DNA from 3 places in the Subtercola sp. RTI3 genome. Region 2 is predicted to be linked to each of the others. Evidence: predicted binding sites of a transcription regulator. Region 2 holds the regulator's gene; each other region holds the start of a gene.
What was found. The regulator LexA, encoded in region 2, represses DNA repair genes until DNA is damaged. The targets are predictions, from matches to a motif close to TCGAACANNTGTTCGA.
Positions count from the first base shown of each region.

Region 1 (6,196 bases), on a different contig from region 2:
CTTCACGCTCGTAGAACCGCACCGCGTCGGGCTGCGCGGGGCCCGTTTCAAGCTTGAGCGTGTGAAGACCAAGCCCGCGGGCTTCGTCTTCGAGCGTGCGCAGAATGGCCGTCGAGACGCCGGTACCGCGTGCAGACTGCGTCACGAACATCCGCTTGATCTCGGCCTCGCCCCCACCGAGCAAGCGAAGGGCGCCGCACCCCACCGCGGCACCGGATGCGTCGCGAGCCACGAGAAAAATCGCGATGTCATCGGCAGACGGCTTGGTTCCGGGCTCGGTGTCGGCGCCGTACCGGGTGTCGAGTTCTGCGCGTTGCGCCGACCGCAGGGCTTCGGCATCGGGGTCGGCCCAGTCTGTGCGGAGGATGGTTGTCGTCACGCCTCCAATTCTGGCGCACGGCACCGACACTCCCGCGCTTGGCCGGAGGGGAGGGGGTTTCCCGCCCCCCGCCGTCGCCCTAGGCTCGAAGGGTGAGTACGCCCTCGATCGCCATTCGCCGCACCACCGAACTCGACTGGCGCCAGGTTCGCGCCCTCCGTCTCGAGATGCTTGCCGACACGCCCCTCGCGTTCGGCGAGACCGTCGAGGCCGCGGGTCAGCTCGACGAGAACGTCTGGCGGGAGCGGGCCCGCCGGGGCGAGTCCTCCGTCGGCATCGCCCTGGCCGCCATCAGCACAGACAAGTCGGGGGCCGAGTGTTGGGTGGGCACGATGGGCGGCTACCGCGACCCGTCCGTCGGCTCAATGCTGGTGGGGGTGTACGTGAGCCCCGGGTTTCGGGGAACCGCTGCGGGCGTGACCGATCTGCTGTTGAGCGGCATCGAAGACTGGGCCCGAGCCGCGGGCGACGTTCTCACCCTGCACGTGCACACCGAGAATGCACGTGCGGTGGCGGCGTACGAGCGCCGCGGGTATCGGGCGACCGGGCGACTCTTTCCGTACATCCTGAACCCGCACCAGCGCGAGATGGAGATGAAGAAGACGCTATGAAGTGCAGGCGGTGATCTTCAGTACGAGCAGCTCCCAGCCGTCGGCGAGGCGCTGCATCGAGATGTGCTCGGCGCGGTTCTCATAGAGGATCAGCGTTGCCTCGAGCGCCGCGAGAAGGGTGAACGACGCCACTTCGATGTCGCCGTCGAAACCCGCCTGCTTCAGCAGGATACGCAGGTGAAGAAGGCCGACGGCGCGGGCCGGCGACGAATACCGCTCGTCGCCGATCTCCTCTGAGGCGCGAAGAAGGTCGCCCTGGATGCTCAGCAGTTCTATTCGCTCGCGCCCGTAGGCGATGAGGCGGGTGACGGCATCGGCGCCGATGGCGGCGCCGGCGCCGGGGCCCAGTGGTGGCGGGCCACTCATGAAGCGGCGCTGAAAGTCAGACTCGATCTCGTTCAGCATCTCGCGAAGCAGACCCGTGCGCGAACCGAACCGGCGAAAGATGGTGCCCTTGCCGAGGCCGGCTTCCCGGGCCAACTTGTCCATCGTGAGGCCCTCGACTCCGCTTTCGTCGAGGATGCGCCGAGCGGTGTCGAGAAGGAGAGCATGGTTGCGGGTAGCGTCGGCGCGACGCGGGGCCGGACCGGCGGGTCCGTTCGGGAGGAGGTGCAGCCGAGCATCCATTCTCAGACGGTAGCACGCACGATTCAACAGAGTTCATCGCAGTTCGGCAGAGACGGGAATAAACGGACTGCAGTCCGGTTTACTCCAGTGCACACCCACCCTGTCGCATGAGGCGACGCCCGTTCACATCTTGAGGAGCACCATGTCAGACACCTCCATTCTCGTTCTCGTCGGCAGCCTGCGCGCAGGCTCGACCAACCGCCAGCTCGCCGAGGCAGCCGTCGGCGTTGCGCCTGAGGGCGTCGACGTCACCATCTTCGAAGGCCTCGGAGATCTGCCCTTCTACAACGAAGACATCGATGTCGAAGGCTCAGTGCCCGCTGCCGCGACGAAGTTCCGCGAGGCCGTCGCCGCTGCCGACGCCGTTCTCGTCGCAACCCCCGAGCACAACGGAACCATCCCCGCCGTGCTGAAGAATGCCATCGACTGGGCTTCACGCCCGTTCGGCGCGAGCCCCATCTCGGGCAAGCCGGTCTCGGTCATCGGCAGCGCATACGGCCAGTTCGGCGGCGTATGGGCGCAAGACGAGGCCCGCAAGTCGTTCGGCATCGCCGGCGCGTCGGTTCTCGAAGAGATCAAGCTCTCCATCCCCGGTTCGGTCGTTCGGTTCGCCGAACTGCACCCGAAAGACGACGCCGAGGTTGCGGCCCAGCTGGCCGATGTCGTGCGTGACGTTGCGGCTGCCGTGTCGGCTGAGGTTGCGGCGTAGTCGCTGGGTTCCCTCTCCCTGCGGCTCGTACCGATTCACGAGAACCGCCCCGCTGCTCGATTGTCGACCGGCGGGGCGGTTCTGCGTCTGCGTCGCCTTCGCGGGCGCGCCGCGTGCCTGAAGCGCTCGTTGAGGTACGCCTTTTGGCCGTTTAGCGCCGCGCGACTGCCACTCGACACCGACTCCGCCATCGAGCAGCGCGTCATGACTCTCATCGGCACGGCCAGCCGTCGCCAGCTGTGGTGGTTTCTGCTCGACGCGAATGACGTGCAGCTGCCCGTCGTCTTTCCCATCGATGACCTGCCGCGAGAGCCCGATCTCCTGCATCTCGACGAACTGGGCGCCCACATCGCAGCCATCCTCGAGGTAACCGGTGGCAAGCAACTGGTAGCCGTGTGGGAGCGCCCTGGCCGCGGCCGACTCGAGCCCGCCGATGCCCGCTGGGCCCGTGCCCTGGCTCACACCTGCGAGCGAAACGCTGTTCGCCTGCGCGCCCAACTCCTCAGCCACACACGCGGGGTCTACCTCCTCGCCCCCTCCGACTTCGCGTCAGGTCAAGCGCATCCCACCGCGGATTCCCCGTCAGCCGCAACACCGTTCCCGACGGGTGGTCCGCCAGCACACGACCGCATGGAGCCCCTCCAACAGGGTCGTCGGCGCGCGACGGCTCGCCGCCCTGATTCGAACTCGAATGACGGCCGAAGAATGCCGCCAGCTACGCCCCCAGCCGCTTCCAATACGGCCGAAACTGAATACTGATGCGCGGCCCCACCGCCTGCTTGGTCTTCAGGATGGCGTGTTCGTGGGTGCGCTGGCAGCTGCCGCCCATCACTACGAGGTCTCCGTGCCCCACCGGGAACCGCTTGGTCTCTCCCCCACCCTTCGGGCGCAACGACAGGGTGCGTGCCGCACCGACCGAAACGATGGCGACCATCGTGTCGCGGTTGATGGCACGCCCGACACGATCGCCGTGCCACGCAACACTGTCGTCTCCCGTGCGGTAGAAACAGAGCCCTGCCGTCTCGAAGACCTGGTCTTTCGGTCGGCCGTAGTGATCATTCAGGTCGCGCTGTGCGCGCTCGAGCACCGCGTCGGGCAGCTCGAATCCCGGCCCGAACCATGAGACCAGCCGCGGAACCTCAACCACCCGCTCATACATCTCGCGCTTGTCGGCCTGCCAGGGCACCCGCTGCGCCAGCCGCTCGAACAGTGCATCGGAGTTGGCCACCCACCCCGGCCGCACATCGAGCCACGCTCCTTCACCCAGCTCGACACGTGTAACAGACCCACCCAGTTCTTCGAGCTCAGGCTCGGCGCTGAGGTCATCGAACAGCGAAGCTTGAAACGAAAGGCTCATGCCCAAACCCTACAGACATTCGAACACATGTACTAGTCGGCCATTCGCTCATGGCCTTCCGCTCAGCCCTCTCCACGCTCTCCCCAGCCCGCTTCCCCTCTTCCCCTCTCCCTCCCTCCCTCTCTCTCTCCCTCTCTCTCTCTCTACGACCATTTTTAGCGCCGAATTCGACTCCACGATGCTGCGCGCGGGCCCGCTCGCTCAGTAGTATCGGAGGCAGACAGGCCATCGACCCCCTCGGGGTGGTGCAAGCGTCGACGTGCGAGTGAAGTTGCCACGGCGGAGCCCCTGAGCGAAAACATCGCTGGGGCATCCGGAACCGTCAGCCCTCGCACACCGACCCGCTGGAGCCGACCATGAACCTGTCATACGACCCCTCAAAGCCCTTCGCCGCCTCACGTGAGGCCACCGAATCGTGGTGGCTCGGCATGCCTCTGGGCGCCGTGCCCGAGCGCGCAATTCTGACGCTCGCCCTCGACATTCCCACCGCAGACTTTCTCGCGCTCCTGGGCGACGCGCACCTATTGCCGAGCACCACCGAGTACCAAGTCATCACCGGCTCGTACGCCGGCACCCCCGTTGTGGTCGTGTACCACGGCAGCGGCCCGCTCTCGATCTCGGTCGCCATCGAAGAGCTCGCCCGCCTCGGAGTGAAGACCATCGTGCGCGCAGGCAATTCGGGCGGGCTGTCGACGGCCGTCGCGGTGGGCGACACCGTCGTGGTCACAGCTGCGGTGCGGGCCGAGCGGATGCTGCTCGACTATGTTCCGCTCGAATTCCCCGCTGTGAGCGCGCACTCCCTTGTGACCTCGCTCGCGCAGTCGGCAACCCTTCACGCATCGGGCACCGTGCACGAAGGATTCGTCGTCTCGGTCGCCACCTTCTACCCCGGCAGCGGCATGCCCACCGCCATCGGCGTCATCAACCACGAACAGGTCGATCGTCTGCGACTCTGGCAGCACCTCGGCGCGCTCTGCATCGACGCCGAAACGTCAACCGTGCTCGTTCTCGCCTCGCTGTTCAGGATGCACGGGGGCGCCATCCTGGGCATCGGCAACCACCTCGAGACCGGGGCCGGGGCCCACCTCACCCGCACCGACTCCCTGGCCCGCACCGCCCTGCACGCCATCACCCGCATCGAACCACCCCAAACCGCGCGTACTCCCAGCCCCAAACGTTAACCGCAAACCCTAGGCCCACCCAGCCTGCCTGCTTAGGCTGGCAGCACACGCGGTGCTTGCCGCGCGTCGAGGAAGGTTCTCATGACCAACCCATCAGCCCCAACCGGCACCGACCACACCAGCGCCAGCCACACCGGCGTCGTCGACACCGCCACCCTCGGCTCGGCTTTCGAAGCCGCCGTCAACGCCACCCCTGACGCGGCCTGGCCCCACCACCCCGTCGAGACCCTCGAAGGCGAAGAGCTCGAGCGCGTCAACGCGTGGTGGCGCGCCGCCAACTACCTCGCCATCGGCCAGATCTACCTGCTCGACAACCCTCTGCTGCGCGAGCCGCTCAGCCGCGACGACATCAAGCCGCGGCTGCTCGGTCACTGGGGCACCACCCCCGGGCTGAACTTCGTGTACGCGCACCTGAACCGCATCATCCAGAAGCGCAACCAGGCCACGCTGTACATCGCCGGCCCGGGTCACGGCGGCCCCGGCATGGTGGCGAATGCGTGGCTCGACGGCACCTATTCGGAGATCTACTCACCGATAGACCAGAGCACTGATGGCATGCGCAAACTCTTCAGGCAGTTCTCGTTTCCTGGGGGCATCCCGAGCCATGCAGCGCCCGAGACACCCGGGTCGATTCACGAAGGCGGCGAGCTCGGTTATTCGCTCAGCCACGCGTACGGCGCGGCATTCGACAACCCGAACCTGCTGGTGGCGTGCGTGATCGGCGACGGTGAGGCCGAAACCGGGCCGCTCGCCACGAGCTGGCATTCGAACAAGTTTCTGGATGCTGCACACGACGGCGTCGTTCTGCCCATCCTGCACCTCAACGGTTACAAGATCGCCAACCCCACGGTGCTCGCCCGAATCCCCGAAGACGAGCTGCTCGACCTGATGCGTGGATACGGGCACAACCCCCACCTCGTCTCCGGCGGTTTCGACGGCGAAGACCCGCTGCTCGTGCACCAGCGTATGGCCGAGACGCTCGACGAGGTGCTCAACGAGATCGCCGACATCAAGAAGCAGGCTGCCGAAGGCACCCTCGAGGGCACGGCCCGCTGGCCGATGATCATTCTGCGCACTCCGAAGGGCTGGACCTGCCCGGTGGAGATCGACGGCCTGCCCGTGGAGAACACCTGGCGCGCCCATCAGGTTCCGCTGGCGAATGCCCGCGACACCGAAGCGCACACGCGCATTCTCGAAGACTGGCTGAAGAAGTACAAGCCGGAGGAACTCTTCGACGAGTCGGGGGCTCCCGTGCCGTTCATCAGCGCGCTCGCGCCGGTCGGCGAGCTGCGGATGAGTGCGAGCCCGTTCGCGAACGGGGGCCTGCTGCGC
Region 1 is NZ_JASJXO010000002.1:78,665-84,860, forward strand. Features, by position in the region: gene QN358_RS01825 (GNAT family N-acetyltransferase) at 1-379, opposite strand, end outside; gene QN358_RS01830 (GNAT family N-acetyltransferase) at 472-990, shown strand; gene QN358_RS01835 (helix-turn-helix domain-containing protein) at 985-1,617, opposite strand; gene QN358_RS01840 (NAD(P)H-dependent oxidoreductase) at 1,760-2,326, shown strand; gene QN358_RS01845 (hypothetical protein) at 2,531-3,085, shown strand; gene QN358_RS01850 (alpha-ketoglutarate-dependent dioxygenase AlkB) at 3,042-3,683, opposite strand; gene QN358_RS01855 (hypothetical protein) at 4,040-4,864, shown strand; gene QN358_RS01860 (phosphoketolase family protein) at 4,946-6,196, shown strand, end outside.
Region 1: QN358_RS01850 (alpha-ketoglutarate-dependent dioxygenase AlkB) is a predicted target of LexA. The motif match lies at 3,703-3,718, and genes of this name have one in related genera.

Region 2 (6,196 bases):
CGACAGCCGAGCCCGGCACCCGCCCGCGATACGCCCTTCATGCTGAGCCTCTCAGCCTGCCTGCCGTATTTGCCCGTGTGATCGAAGGCCCTGTTGTGATTCCGTTCTCGTTCGAGGTGTACCCGCCCCGCTCGGCTGCTGCCGCCGCGGAACTGCCGGCGACCATCGACGCGCTGGCAGCGGCCGGGCCCGAATTCATCTCGGTGACATTCGGAGCGGGCGGGTCGTCGCGCGATTCGTCGCTCGAGGCGCTGCGTTATGTTCGTGAGAACACCGCGGTGAAGCCCATGGCGCATCTCACCTGCGTAGGGTCGTCGCACGCCGAAGCTGGGCTTCTGATCCGCCGATTTCTCGATGCGGGCATCACCAGTTTTCTCGCTCTGCGCGGTGACCTCCCGCACGATGTCGACGGCGCCGCCGCCCCGCTGGGTGACCTCGGCAGTGCCGGTGAGCTGGTGCAGCTCATTCACCGGGTGCAGGCCGAACGCGTGCCGTACACCGAAGTGCAGCTCCCCGGGCTTCCGCACGCGGCGCAGGTCGACCGGCACCGAGCCAAGGTCACCGTCGCCGTCGCCGCGTTTCCGAACGGCCACCCGCGGTCGAGGTTCGATGGGCAAGATGTGGATGCCCTGCTGGCCAAACAGGCAGCGGGTGCCACGCTCGCCATTACGCAGCTCTTCTTCGAGGCAGAGCACTACCTCGCGTTCGTCGACCGGGCGCGTGCCGCTGGCGTGACGATTCCGATTCTGCCCGGGGTCATGCCGGTCACGAGTGCTTCGCGGCTGCGACGGATCGCCGAGCTGGCCGAGCTGACTCCGCCGCCTCGGCTGCTCGCTGCCCTCGAGGCAGCAGACACCGACGAGCAGCGGTTTGCGGTCGGGGTCGAGAACGCGGTTGCGCTGGTGTCGGCTGTGACGGCGGGCGGGGCCCCGGGCATCCACTTGTACACATTCAATCGACACGAAGCAGTTCTCACAGTTCTGGCAGAACTCGGCCTGGTGCCGGCGTCGGCCCCGAAGTATGGAACACGAAACAAGGAGTCAGCATGACCACACCGCCCCGTCGCCCGGCCTTCCCCTCCGGCACCATTCTCGGCTACCCACGCATCGGGCCCAACCGTGAGCTGAAGAAGGCCGTCGAGGCATTCTGGGGCGGGCGCAGCAGCGTCGAAGAACTCGAGCAGGTCGCGCGGGGCCTCCGCCGGCAGACGCGCGAACGGCTCGTAGGCCTCGGCCTCGGGCGTACCGACTCGTCGATACCCGAGAGCTTCTCGTACTACGACCACGTGCTCGACGCTGCCGTTGCCTTCGGCGCGGTGCCCGCGCGTTTTGCCGGCCTGGTGAACGCCCAAGGCAGGGTCGACCTCGGCGGCTATTTCACGATCGCGCGCGGTGAGGGCGACAGCCTGCCGCTCGAGATGACGAAGTGGTTCGACTCGAACTACCACTACCTCGTGCCCGAGATCGGGCCGGAGACGGTGTTCTCGTTGGCGAGCGATGCGCTCGTGCAGCAGTTCTCAGAGGGCCTGCAGCAGGGGTTCCTGACGCGCCCCGTGATCGTCGGGCCGGTGACCTTCCTGGCGCTCAGCAAGCCGAGCGACGAGGCGCCAGAGGGGTTCGTGCCGCTCAGCAGACTCGACGACCTCCTGCCGGTCTACGCCGAGCTGCTGCGGCGCCTGGCCGAGGCCGGCGCCGAGTGGGTGCAGCTCGACGAGCCCGCCCTCGTCAGCGAGAGCCTCGACGTGTCGAGCGCTGACACGAGTGCCGCTGCGGCCCGGGCCTACGAGTATCTGGGTGCTCCGGATGCCCGGCCGGCCATCTTCGTCGCCGCGCCGTACAACAGCCTCGACGACGCTCTGACGGTGCTCGCGGCCACGCCCATCGAAGCGATCGGTCTCGACCTCGTTCGCGGAACTGTGCCCGCCGCCGGTGCCGCGGGTCTTGATCCCCTGGCGTCGAAGACACTGGTGGGTGGGGTCATCGACGGCCATAATGTGTGGCGCGGCGACCTCGCTGAGGCGTGGCAGAAGCTCGAAGCGTTGCGTGCGCTCTCGCCGTCGGTCTCGGTTTCGACCTCCACGTCACTGCTGCACCTGCCGCACACGGTCGAGCCCGAGCAGTTGCTCGGGGATCAGTTGAAGTCGTGGCTGGCGTTCGCTGACCAGAAGGTCGAGCAGGTCGCCACGCTGGCAGAGGGGCTCGAGAAGGGGGTGGCGGGCATCCGGTCGGTGCTCGAGGCCTCGACCGCTGCTCTGGCGGCTCGCCTTGCCGCGCCCGGCGTGAGTGACGGTGCCGTTCGTGCTCGCGAGGCTGCGCTGACAGCGGCCGACTTCGCGCGTGAAGATTACGCGGTGCGCGCCAAAGCCCAAGAACAAGCACTGAACCTGCCGTTTCTCCCGACGACAACCATCGGGTCGTTTCCGCAGACGGGCGACATCCGTCGTGCGCGGGCGCAGTTGGTGGCGGGTGTGCTCTCTGACGACGAGTACCAAGCGGTGATGCGAGCCGAGATCACCCGCGTGGTCGAACTGCAAGAGGAGATCGGTCTCGACGTCATCGTGCACGGTGAGCCCGAGCGCAATGACATGGTGCAGTACTTCGCCGAGAACCTCGACGGTTTTGCTGTCACCCAGAACGGTTGGGTGCAGTCGTATGGCACCCGCTGTACGCGCCCGTCGCTGCTGTGGGGCGATGTCTCACGCCCGAAGCCCATCACGGTCGACTGGTCGGTCTTCACGCAGACGCTCACCGAGAAGCCCGTGAAGGGAATGCTCACCGGGCCCGTCACGATTCTTGCCTGGTCATTCGTTCGCGACGACCAGCCACTCGGCGAGACTGCTCGTCAGGTGGCCCTGGCGCTGCGCGACGAGATCACCGACCTGCAGTCTGCGGGCATCACGGTGGTGCAGGTCGACGAGCCAGCCCTCCGCGAGCTGCTGCCGCTGAAGAAGGCCGACCAGGCCGCGTACCTCGACTGGTCGGTGGGATCGTTCCGGCTCGCCACGAGTGGGGTCGAGGCGAGCACCCAGATTCACACGCACCTCTGCTACTCCGAGTTCGGTGTTGTCATCGATGCGATAGACCAGCTCGATGCAGACGTGACGAGCATCGAGGCGGCGCGCAGCCGCATGGAGGTCGTCACCGACATCAAGAGCAGCGGGTTCGCGCGGGGCATCGGGCCGGGCGTCTATGACATCCACTCGCCTCGCGTTCCGAGCGTGGGCGAGGTCACCGAGCTGATCGAGACGGCCCTGGCGTCGATTCCCGATCGGCAGGTCTGGGTGAACCCCGACTGCGGTCTCAAGACGCGCGGGTACGACGAGACTGTCGCGTCGCTGACGAACATGCTCGAGGCGACGCGTGCGGTGCGCGCGAAGGTGCTCACGCACTAGGTCGCGCGAGCCGACTTCTGCAGACGAAAAGAGCGAAGGCCCCGCTGGGCGCCTTCGCTCTTTTTTTGTGCTGCGGTGTCAGACGGAGCGGAGCACCGCCACGACTTTGCCGAGCACCGTGGCATAGTCGCCGAGGATGGGCTCGAAGTTCGAGTTGCGCGGCAGTAGCCAGGTGTGACCGTCACGCTGGCGGAAGACCTTGACCGTGGCCTCGTCGTCGAGCATGGCAGCGACGATGTCACCGTTCTCGGCCGTCTTCTGGGTACGCACGACCACCCAGTCGCCGTCGCAGATGGCGGCGTCGATCATCGATTCGCCCACCACCTTGAGCATGAAGAGCTCACCCTTGCCCACGAGCTGCCGGGGCAGCGGGTAGACCTCTTCGACCTGCTGCTCGGCCGTGATGGGAACACCGGCCGCGATGCGGCCGACCATCGGCACCAGAGCGACATCGCCGTGGGGGGTGGGGGAGTCGGTGCTCACGCTGTCGCTCTTCGGAATGTCGATGAGCACTTCGAGCGCACGAGGGCGATTGGGATCGCGGCGCAGGTAACCGCTCAGCTCGAGCTGGTTCAGCTGGTGGGTCACGCTCGAGAGAGAGGCCAGCCCGACGGCATCGCCGATCTCTCGCATGCTCGGCGGATAGCCCTGTTGGTTCACCGCATCGGAGATCATCTCGAGGATGGCCAGCTGCTTCTCGCTCAGCGACTTTCGTCGCCGGGTGCCGCCGCGTTCACTGGTCATCTGCTTCTCACTTCTCGATGACGACCCAATGTCAGTGGCTCACGCTTTACTTTCATCAGTCGCCGATTCGGTTTCAATCTCGACAATCGAAACTGTATCGAAGACTGACTCTGCAACAAACACATGTTCGAGTGTGTCGCGATAAAAAGTCCATATTCGAACTTGTTTATTCGAACAATCGAATATATATTCGGAACATAGCTTCGTACCCGGCTCTCCCGGCCGAGAGTCGGGTACGAAATCTCCACAGGAGGCAACCATGACCGCACTGGCACCAAACGCACCCGTCACACCGACCATCCGCCTGCGCCTCACGCGTCGCGGGCGTCGCGTGGTCGGGTTCCTCGCCGCCGTCCCGCTCGTCGCGGGGCTTGCCGCTTTCGCTGTTTTCGGTGCCTCGTCAGCCATAGCCACTGCCGATGCCGGCTCGGCCGACTTCTCCTACATCACGGTGCAGTCGGGCCAGAGCCTCTGGTCCATCGCCCAGAGCATCGATCCGAAGGCCGACCCGCGTGATGTGATCGCCGACATCGTGAACCTCAACCAGCTGCACTCGTCGAGCGTTCAGCCCGGCCAGCGTCTCGCGCTCCCGGCCGAGTACAGCACCGCGAAGTAGGCGTTCCAGCCGCAGTGCCGTGCTCGCAGTGCTCCACTTCGGGCACCCCACCCCCAGTAACATGGGGCGAGTGAGTTCACTAGCCGACCTACCTATTCGTGATGACCTCCGTGGGCTGAAGCCGTACGGCGCCCCCGAGCTCAAAGTGGCCGTGGCGCTCAACGTCAACGAGAACACGCACCCCATCCCCGAGAACGTCGCTCGTTCGATCATCGAGGCTGTTGCGCACGAGCTGCTGACAGTGAATCGGTATCCCGACCGCGAGTTCCTGGCGCTGCGCGACAGCCTCGCGAACTACCTCGGTCACGGGCTCACCCGCGACAATGTGTGGGCCGCCAACGGTTCGAACGAGGTACTCCAGCAGATCCTGCAGGCCTTCGGCGGGCCTGGCCGCTCGGTACTCGGGTTTCCTCCCACGTATTCGATGCACTCGATCATCGCCGCCGGAACGGGTACCGAGTGGCTCGCCGGCGAACGGGATGCCGACTACGTGATCAGCCCCGCGACGGCTGTCGACTGGGTGAAGCGCACCGAGCCCGATCTCGTCTTCCTCTGTGCTCCCAACAACCCAACGGGCACAGCGCTTTCGCTCGAGACCATCGAGGCCGTCTACGACGCAACCGGCGGCATTGTCGTCGTTGACGAGGCCTACGCCGAGTTCGGGGTCGAGGGCGAAGAAACTGCGCTGTCGCTGCTTCCCGGGCGCGAGCGACTGATCGTCACCCGCACGATGAGCAAAGCCTTTGCCTTCGCCGGTGCTCGCCTGGGTTACCTTGCGGCCGACCCGGCCATCAGCGACGCACTCAGGCTTGTTCGCCTGCCGTATCACCTCTCGTCGTTGACGCAGGCGGCTGCGGTCGCCGCACTTGCGCACACCCCCGAGATGCTCGCAATGGTCGACGACATCAAGTCCCAGCGCGACCGTATCGAGGTGACTCTTCGCGAGCTCGGTTACACCCCATACCCGAGTGCGTCGAACTTCATCCTGTTCGGCAACGTGCCTGATTCGCACCGGTTGTTCGAGCAGCTGCTCGAACGCGACATCATCATTCGCGACCTCGGAATTGCGCACCACCTGCGCGTCAGCGCGGGCACGCGTGCGGAGACCACCACGTTCCTCGAGGCGATGCGTGAGCTGACGGCCCGATAGACTTTTCGTCATGTCGACCGAACCCCGCACCGCCCGTCTGCAGCGCGAAACCAGCGAATCGAGCATCGAGCTCTCGCTGAACCTCGACGGCACGGGCGAGTCGCACATCGACTCGAGCGTTCCGTTCTTCAACCACATGCTGACGGCGTTCGCGAAGCACTCGCTGACCGATCTCACCGTCAAGGCGAGCGGTGACACCGACATCGACGTGCACCACACGGTCGAAGACATCGGCATCGTGCTGGGCCAGGCCATTCGCCAGGCCCTGGGCGACAAGAGCGGTATCTCCCGGTTC
Region 2 is NZ_JASJXO010000017.1:2,473-8,668, reverse strand. Features, by position in the region: gene QN358_RS08525 (methylenetetrahydrofolate reductase) at 96-1,049, shown strand; gene metE (5-methyltetrahydropteroyltriglutamate--homocysteine S-methyltransferase) at 1,046-3,391, shown strand; gene lexA (transcriptional repressor LexA) at 3,470-4,135, opposite strand; gene QN358_RS08510 (LysM peptidoglycan-binding domain-containing protein) at 4,395-4,751, shown strand; gene QN358_RS08505 (histidinol-phosphate transaminase) at 4,813-5,901, shown strand; gene hisB (imidazoleglycerol-phosphate dehydratase HisB) at 5,912-6,196, shown strand, end outside.

Region 3 (6,196 bases), on a different contig from region 2:
CCGTGCACGCCGTGTTCATCAGGGCTCCCGTTGTCGAAGAAGTGGGGGAGAGGGCATCCATTCTCGCCGCCCTCGACGACGGCCGGGTCATCGCGGTCGAACAGGGCAACCTGCTCGGCACGTCGTTTCACCCCGAGATGACCGACGACTACCGTTTTCACCGCCGTTTCTACAACCGCGTTCTCGCCACCGCATTTCACAGTTGACCGTTTTCACTGCGGGCCGTGTTCCCAGTGTTTTAGACTGGGTGAGAATTTTTTAGGAGAACACCAATGTCAGGTCATTCCAAATGGGCCACCACCAAACACCAGAAGGCTGTCACTGACTCACGTCGTGCGAAGTCGTTTGCGAAGCTCATCAAGAACATCGAGGTCGCGGCAAAGCTCGGCGGCCCCGACCTCACGGGCAACCCCACCCTGGTCGACGCCATTCAGAAGGCGAAGAAGACCTCTGTTCCCAAAGACTTGATCGACCGTGCCGTCAAGCGCGGTGCGGGTGTGGGCGCCGACGCCGTCGACTACCAGACCATCATCTACGAGGGCTACGCGGCCAACGGCGTCGCCATGCTCATCGAGTGCCTCACCGACAACAAGAACCGCGCGGCGGCCGACGTGCGTGCCATCGTCTCTCGCAACGGCGGCACCATGGGCGACCCGGGCAGCGTCGCGTACAACTTTCACCGCAAGGGTGTCATCAAAGTCGAGCACACCCCAACGCTCGCTGAAGACGACGTGCTGATGGCCGTTCTCGACTCGGGCGCCGAAGAGGTCACCGACCACGGCGACTCGTTCGAGATCGTCACCGAGGTCTCAGACCTCGTTGCGAACCGCACGGCGCTGCAGGCCGCCGGAATCGACTACGACTCCGCCGACATCGAGTTCGTGCCCGCCCTCAAGGTAGAGATCGACGCCGAGACGGCCCGCAAGGTATTCCGCCTCATCGATGCCCTCGAAGACAACGACGACGTGCAGAACATCTACAGCAACTTCGACCTGACTCCCGAGGTTCAGGCCGAGCTCGAGGCCGACTAACACCATGGCGACGGGGGCGGGGATCGCGGTGGCAGGGTTCGCACTGGCACGTCCCGCACCGACGAGCTACGCGCCGACGCGGTTCGCAGCGGCACGCTTCAAGCTGGCGGGGTTCGTGCTGGCGAGCTTCGCAGCGGCGCGGTGCACCGTGAGCACGTGAGCACGTGAGCACGTGAGCACGTGAGGATTCTCGGCATCGACCCCGGGCTGACCCGGTGCGGCGTGGGCATTGTCGATGTGTCGCACGACCGCCGGGCCACGCTCGTGCATGTCACGGTCATCCGCACCCCCGCCGGTGAGCAGCACGAGAACCGTCTGCTCACCATTGGCAACGCCCTCGACCAGCTGCTCGATGAGTTCAAGCCGGCCCGCGTGGCTCTCGAGCGCGTGTTCGCCGACACCAACGTCAGCACCGTCATGGGCACAGCCCAGGTGAGCGGCATCGCCATGCTCGCTGCGGCCCGGCGTTCACTGCCGGTCGCTATGCATACCCCCACCGAGGTCAAGGCGGCCGTGACCGGCTACGGCCAGGCCGACAAGAAGCAGGTCGGCACCATGGTGGCCAAGATTCTGGGCCTCGACGCCATCCCGAAGCCGGCCGACGCCGCTGACGCCCTCGCGCTGGCCATCTGCCACGCCTGGCGAACCCCGCTCGGCGCCCTCGCCGGCCGCGGCACCGCCGATCTGCACGGGGGAGCCGCCTCGCGCGATCGCCCCACCGCAGCCCTCACCAACGCCCAGGCGGCGTGGCTCGCCGCCGAACAGGCCGCCAAGGCCGCCAGCCCCGAGCGGCGCGGCCTCCGCCGCTGACCTCCCTCCTCGCCTCCTCGCCTCCTCGCCACCCTCGCCACCCTCCTTCCGCCCCTCCGCGCCGCTCGCGTTGGTTGAGGTACGGGTTTTGCTCGGCTGGGGGCGTCGAAAGTGTAGAAAGGCCGTACCTCAACGTGAGCATTGGAGAGCTGAGGAAGGCGGCGCGCCGAGGGAGGGGCGTTCGAACAGGTGTACGAGTAATACAGTGGTGGGATGATAGCGAGTCTGCGCGGAACAGTGCTGGGAGTGGTCGGCACAGGGGCCGTGATCGAGGTCGGCGGCGTGGGGTATGCCGTGCAACTGACGCCTCCGCACGCCCTCTCGCTGCGCGTCGGCGTGGAGGCGTTCGTGCTGACGAATCTCATCGTGCGCGAAGACGCGCTGTCGCTGTTCGGGTTCGTCGATACCGAATCGCTCGAGATCTTTGCGCTGCTGGTCGGCGTCACCGGCGTCGGTCCGAAGTCGGCGATGGGCGTGCTCGCCGAGCTCAGTGCAGCCGAGATTGCCCGCGCCGTGAACACTGACGACGACGCCGTGTTCCGGCGGGTGTCTGGCATCGGCCCGAAGACCGCGAAGCTCATCGTGCTGTCGCTCGCGGGCAAGGTCGCTGCGTTCGGCGCCGGGCACGCAGGCCGGCCCTCGTTCGCCGCGGCGCCGTCGGTGCGCGATGACGTACTGGTGGCACTGGTGGGTCTCGGCTGGAACGAACGCAGTGCATCCGACGCCCTCGACGCCGTTCTCGGGGCGGCCAGCGACACCGATCAGCAGAGTGTGCAGGTGCTGCTGCGACGCTCGCTCACCGAACTCGGCCCGCGTCAGAGCTCGGCGGGCCCCCGATGAGCGACGAACTGCTGCAGCCCGAGATGATGGGCACTGAGGCCGAGATCGCCTTCGAGGGCGCCCTTCGCCCGAAGAGCCTCGCCGAGTTCGTGGGGCAACAGCGGGTTCGTGGGCAGCTTCAATTGCTGCTGGATGCCGCGACCATCCAGAACCGTACTCCCGACCACATTCTGCTCGCCGGGCCTCCAGGGCTTGGCAAGACCACGCTCGCGATGATCGTCGCGCACGAAAGCGGTCGCCCCCTGCGCATGTCGAGCGGACCAGCCATTCAGCACGCCGGCGACCTTGCCGCAGTGCTGTCGTCGCTCGTGCCGGGTGAGGTGCTGTTCGTCGACGAGATCCACCGCATGGCGCGATCGGCCGAAGAGCTGCTGTACCTTGCGATGGAAGACTTCCGCATCGACATCATGGTGGGCAAGGGGGCGGGTGCGACGTCGATTCCGCTCGACCTCGCGCCGTTCACCCTGGTGGGGGCAACCACTCGCTCCGGCCTCCTGCCGAACCCACTTCGTGACCGATTCGGGTTCACCGCGCACCTCGAGTTCTACGACCCAGAAGAGCTGGTGCACGTGCTCCGCCGGGCCGCAGTGATGCTCGAGCTGAGTATTGAGGAGTCGGCGCTGATCGAGATCGCGGGGCGTTCACGGGGAACACCGCGTATCGCCAACCGGCTGCTGCGTCGTGTGCGCGACTACGCCCTCGTGCACGGGGGAGCAGCGAGTCGAGATGTGGTGCGGGCGGCGCTCGAACTGTACGACGTCGACGAGCGGGGGCTAGACCGGCTCGACCGTGCGGTCATGCAGATTCTGCTCACTCGCTTCAACGGAGGGCCGGTGGGGCTCAACACACTCGCCGTGTCGGTGGGTGAAGAGTCGGAGACGATCGAGTCGGTCGTCGAACCTTTTCTGGTGCGCATCGGTCTCATCATTCGCACCCCCCGAGGGCGGGTGGCGACCCGAGCCGGCTGGCAGCACCTCGGCATGAGCCCGCAGAACGAGACGCTCTTCGGAGATGAACTATAATTCAAGCTGGCGCTCAGCCCCGATCAGTACACTAGGGCCGTCATCTCCCCCCAAAATTTTGGAAGGCTCTCACCCGCAATGGATCCGTTAACCCTCGTCATGCTGGCCGTTCTGGCCGTCCTCATCATCTTCATGGTGCGCAACAGCCGCAAGCGCAAGCGCGAGACAGAAGAGCTGTCGCAGAAGATCACCGAAGGCGCCTACGTCATGACCAACTTCGGCGTGTACGGCACCATTCTGACGATCGACGTCGAGAACAACCAGATTCTGCTCGAGACCACCCCCGGCACCGTGCTCAAGGTGCACCGCCAGACGGTGACCCGTGTTGTTCCCACCGAAGAGGCTGTCTCCATCGACGAGCCCGCGATGATCGACGACGGCACCGAGCCCGAGTTCGGTGAGCGCATCCATGAGGCACGCGTGAGCGACACGAAGGCAGAATCGGGTACGGTACTCAACGGTGTTCCGCTCGATGAGAACGGCAAACCCCGCACCGACCACAAGTCGGCCGAGTAGTTCCACGTACCCTTCGCGGCGCCGCGGCACACCTCTGCCCTTCGGGGGCAGTACTGTGTCACGGGGTCGTTAAAGAAAGCTGAGTTCGCAGGTGGCAAAATCAACCGCCGTCAAGAGAGCCAGACGCACGCTCGTCTGGCTCCTTGTCATCTTCATCGCCCTCGCCGGCGTCAATGCTGCAGGGGCACTGTGGGGCGGTGGTTCGTGGGCTCCGAAGCTCGCTCTCGACCTCGAGGGTGGCACCGAGATCATCCTCGCGCCGAAGCTCGCCAGCGGCGAGACAGTGTCAGACCAGCAGGTGTCACAGGCGGTGTCGATCATCCGGCAGCGTGTCGACGCGAGTGGAGTGTCTGAGGCGCAGATCTCCACACAGGGTGGCCAGAACATCGTCGTGTCGATCCCGGGAACGCCCGACGACGCCACGTTGCAGCGCATCGAAGCGTCTGCGAAGCTCGATTTTCGCGCGGTGCTCGTCTCCGACACTGCAACGGTGCCGACCACGACGCCCACTGCCGGCCTCGACAGCACCCCTACGGCATCGCCGACGAATGCCAGCGACCTCGCGTGGGTGACCCCGGCGCTCGAAGACCAGTTCCTGAACATCGACTGCAGCTCAACCGCGGCCACCGATGCGGGCCAGGCTCCAGCGGCCCAGCCTCTGGTCGCCTGTGGTGCCGACGGCGCAAAGTACATCCTCGGCCCGGTCGAGGTGGCGGGTGACACCATCAGCAATGCCACGAGCGGCGTCGCGACAACGAGCTCCGGCTCGTCGACCGGCCAGTTCGTCGTGAACATCTTCTTCAATGACAAAGGCACCAGCGCCTTCGCCGCCGTGACCACCCGCCTATCGGGTCTCACCGGCGCTCAGAACCAGTTCGCCATCGTGCTCGACGGCAAGGTCATCTCTGCTCCGCGTACGCTCGCCGTCATCACCAACGGCGAACCTCAGATCTCGGGCAACTTCGACGCCAACAGCTCGAAGACCCTGGCCGACCAGCTGAAGTTCGGTGCCCTGCCCATCAGCTTCACGGTGCAGAGCCAGAACACCATCTCGGCCACACTCGGTTCGACCCAGCTGCTCAGCGGCCTCATCGCCGGGCTCATCGGGCTCATCCTCGTGGTTCTCTATTCGATCGCCCAGTACCGCGTGCTGGGTGCTGTGACCATCGCCTCACTGGTGGTGGCAGGAACGCTGACCTTCCTGGTCGTCGATATTCTCTCGTGGCGAGCCGGATACAGGCTGTCGCTCGCCGGGGTGGCCGGTCTCATCGTGGCCATCGGTATCACAGCCGACTCGTTCATCGTGTACTTCGAACGAATACGTGACGAGCTGCGTGACGGCCGAGGGCTCGAGTCATCGGTTCAGGCCGGGTGGAAGCGGGCCATCCGCACCATCTTCGCCTCAGACCTCATCAACCTGATGGCCGCAGTGGTGCTCTACATCGTCGCGGTGGGCAGCGTGAAGGGCTTCGCGCTCACCCTCGGCCTCACCACGATCATCGACCTCGTCGTCGTGATGATGTTCACGCATCCGATCATGACGTTGCTCGCCGAGCTTCCCTACTTCAGAGACGGTCATAAGACGAGCGGGCTCGACCCGAGACAGCTCGGTGCTGTCTACCGTGGCCGTGCACAGTTCAAGACGCCTGCATCGAACACACCCCGCGGCAAGCAGGAGTCTGCAAGCCGCGAGGCAGCCCGTCGCCAGACCATCGCCGAGCGCAAGGCGGCCGGTTCGTCAACACTCGTGATCGATGCTCCGGCAGCAGACACGAACAGCACCGACACCAACAGCGCCGATGCGAAGAACAAGGGAAAGAAGTCCTGATGGCCAAGTTCAGCGATTTGGGCAACGACCTCTACACCGGCAAGCGTTCGTTCAACATCATCGGGCGGCGCAAGCTCTGGTACGCCATCGCGGGTGCGCTCATCCTGATCTCGATCGTCGGGCCGTTCCTTCGGGGCGGGTTCGTCTTC
Region 3 is NZ_JASJXO010000014.1:36,141-42,336, reverse strand. Features, by position in the region: gene pdxT (pyridoxal 5'-phosphate synthase glutaminase subunit PdxT) at 1-206, shown strand, start outside; gene QN358_RS07605 (YebC/PmpR family DNA-binding transcriptional regulator) at 273-1,031, shown strand; gene ruvC (crossover junction endodeoxyribonuclease RuvC) at 1,212-1,841, shown strand; gene ruvA (Holliday junction branch migration protein RuvA) at 2,055-2,681, shown strand; gene ruvB (Holliday junction branch migration DNA helicase RuvB) at 2,678-3,703, shown strand; gene yajC (preprotein translocase subunit YajC) at 3,782-4,219, shown strand; gene secD (protein translocase subunit SecD) at 4,311-6,047, shown strand; gene secF (protein translocase subunit SecF) at 6,047-6,196, shown strand, end outside.
Region 3: ruvA (Holliday junction branch migration protein RuvA) is a predicted target of LexA. The motif match lies at 2,023-2,038, and genes of this name have one in related genera.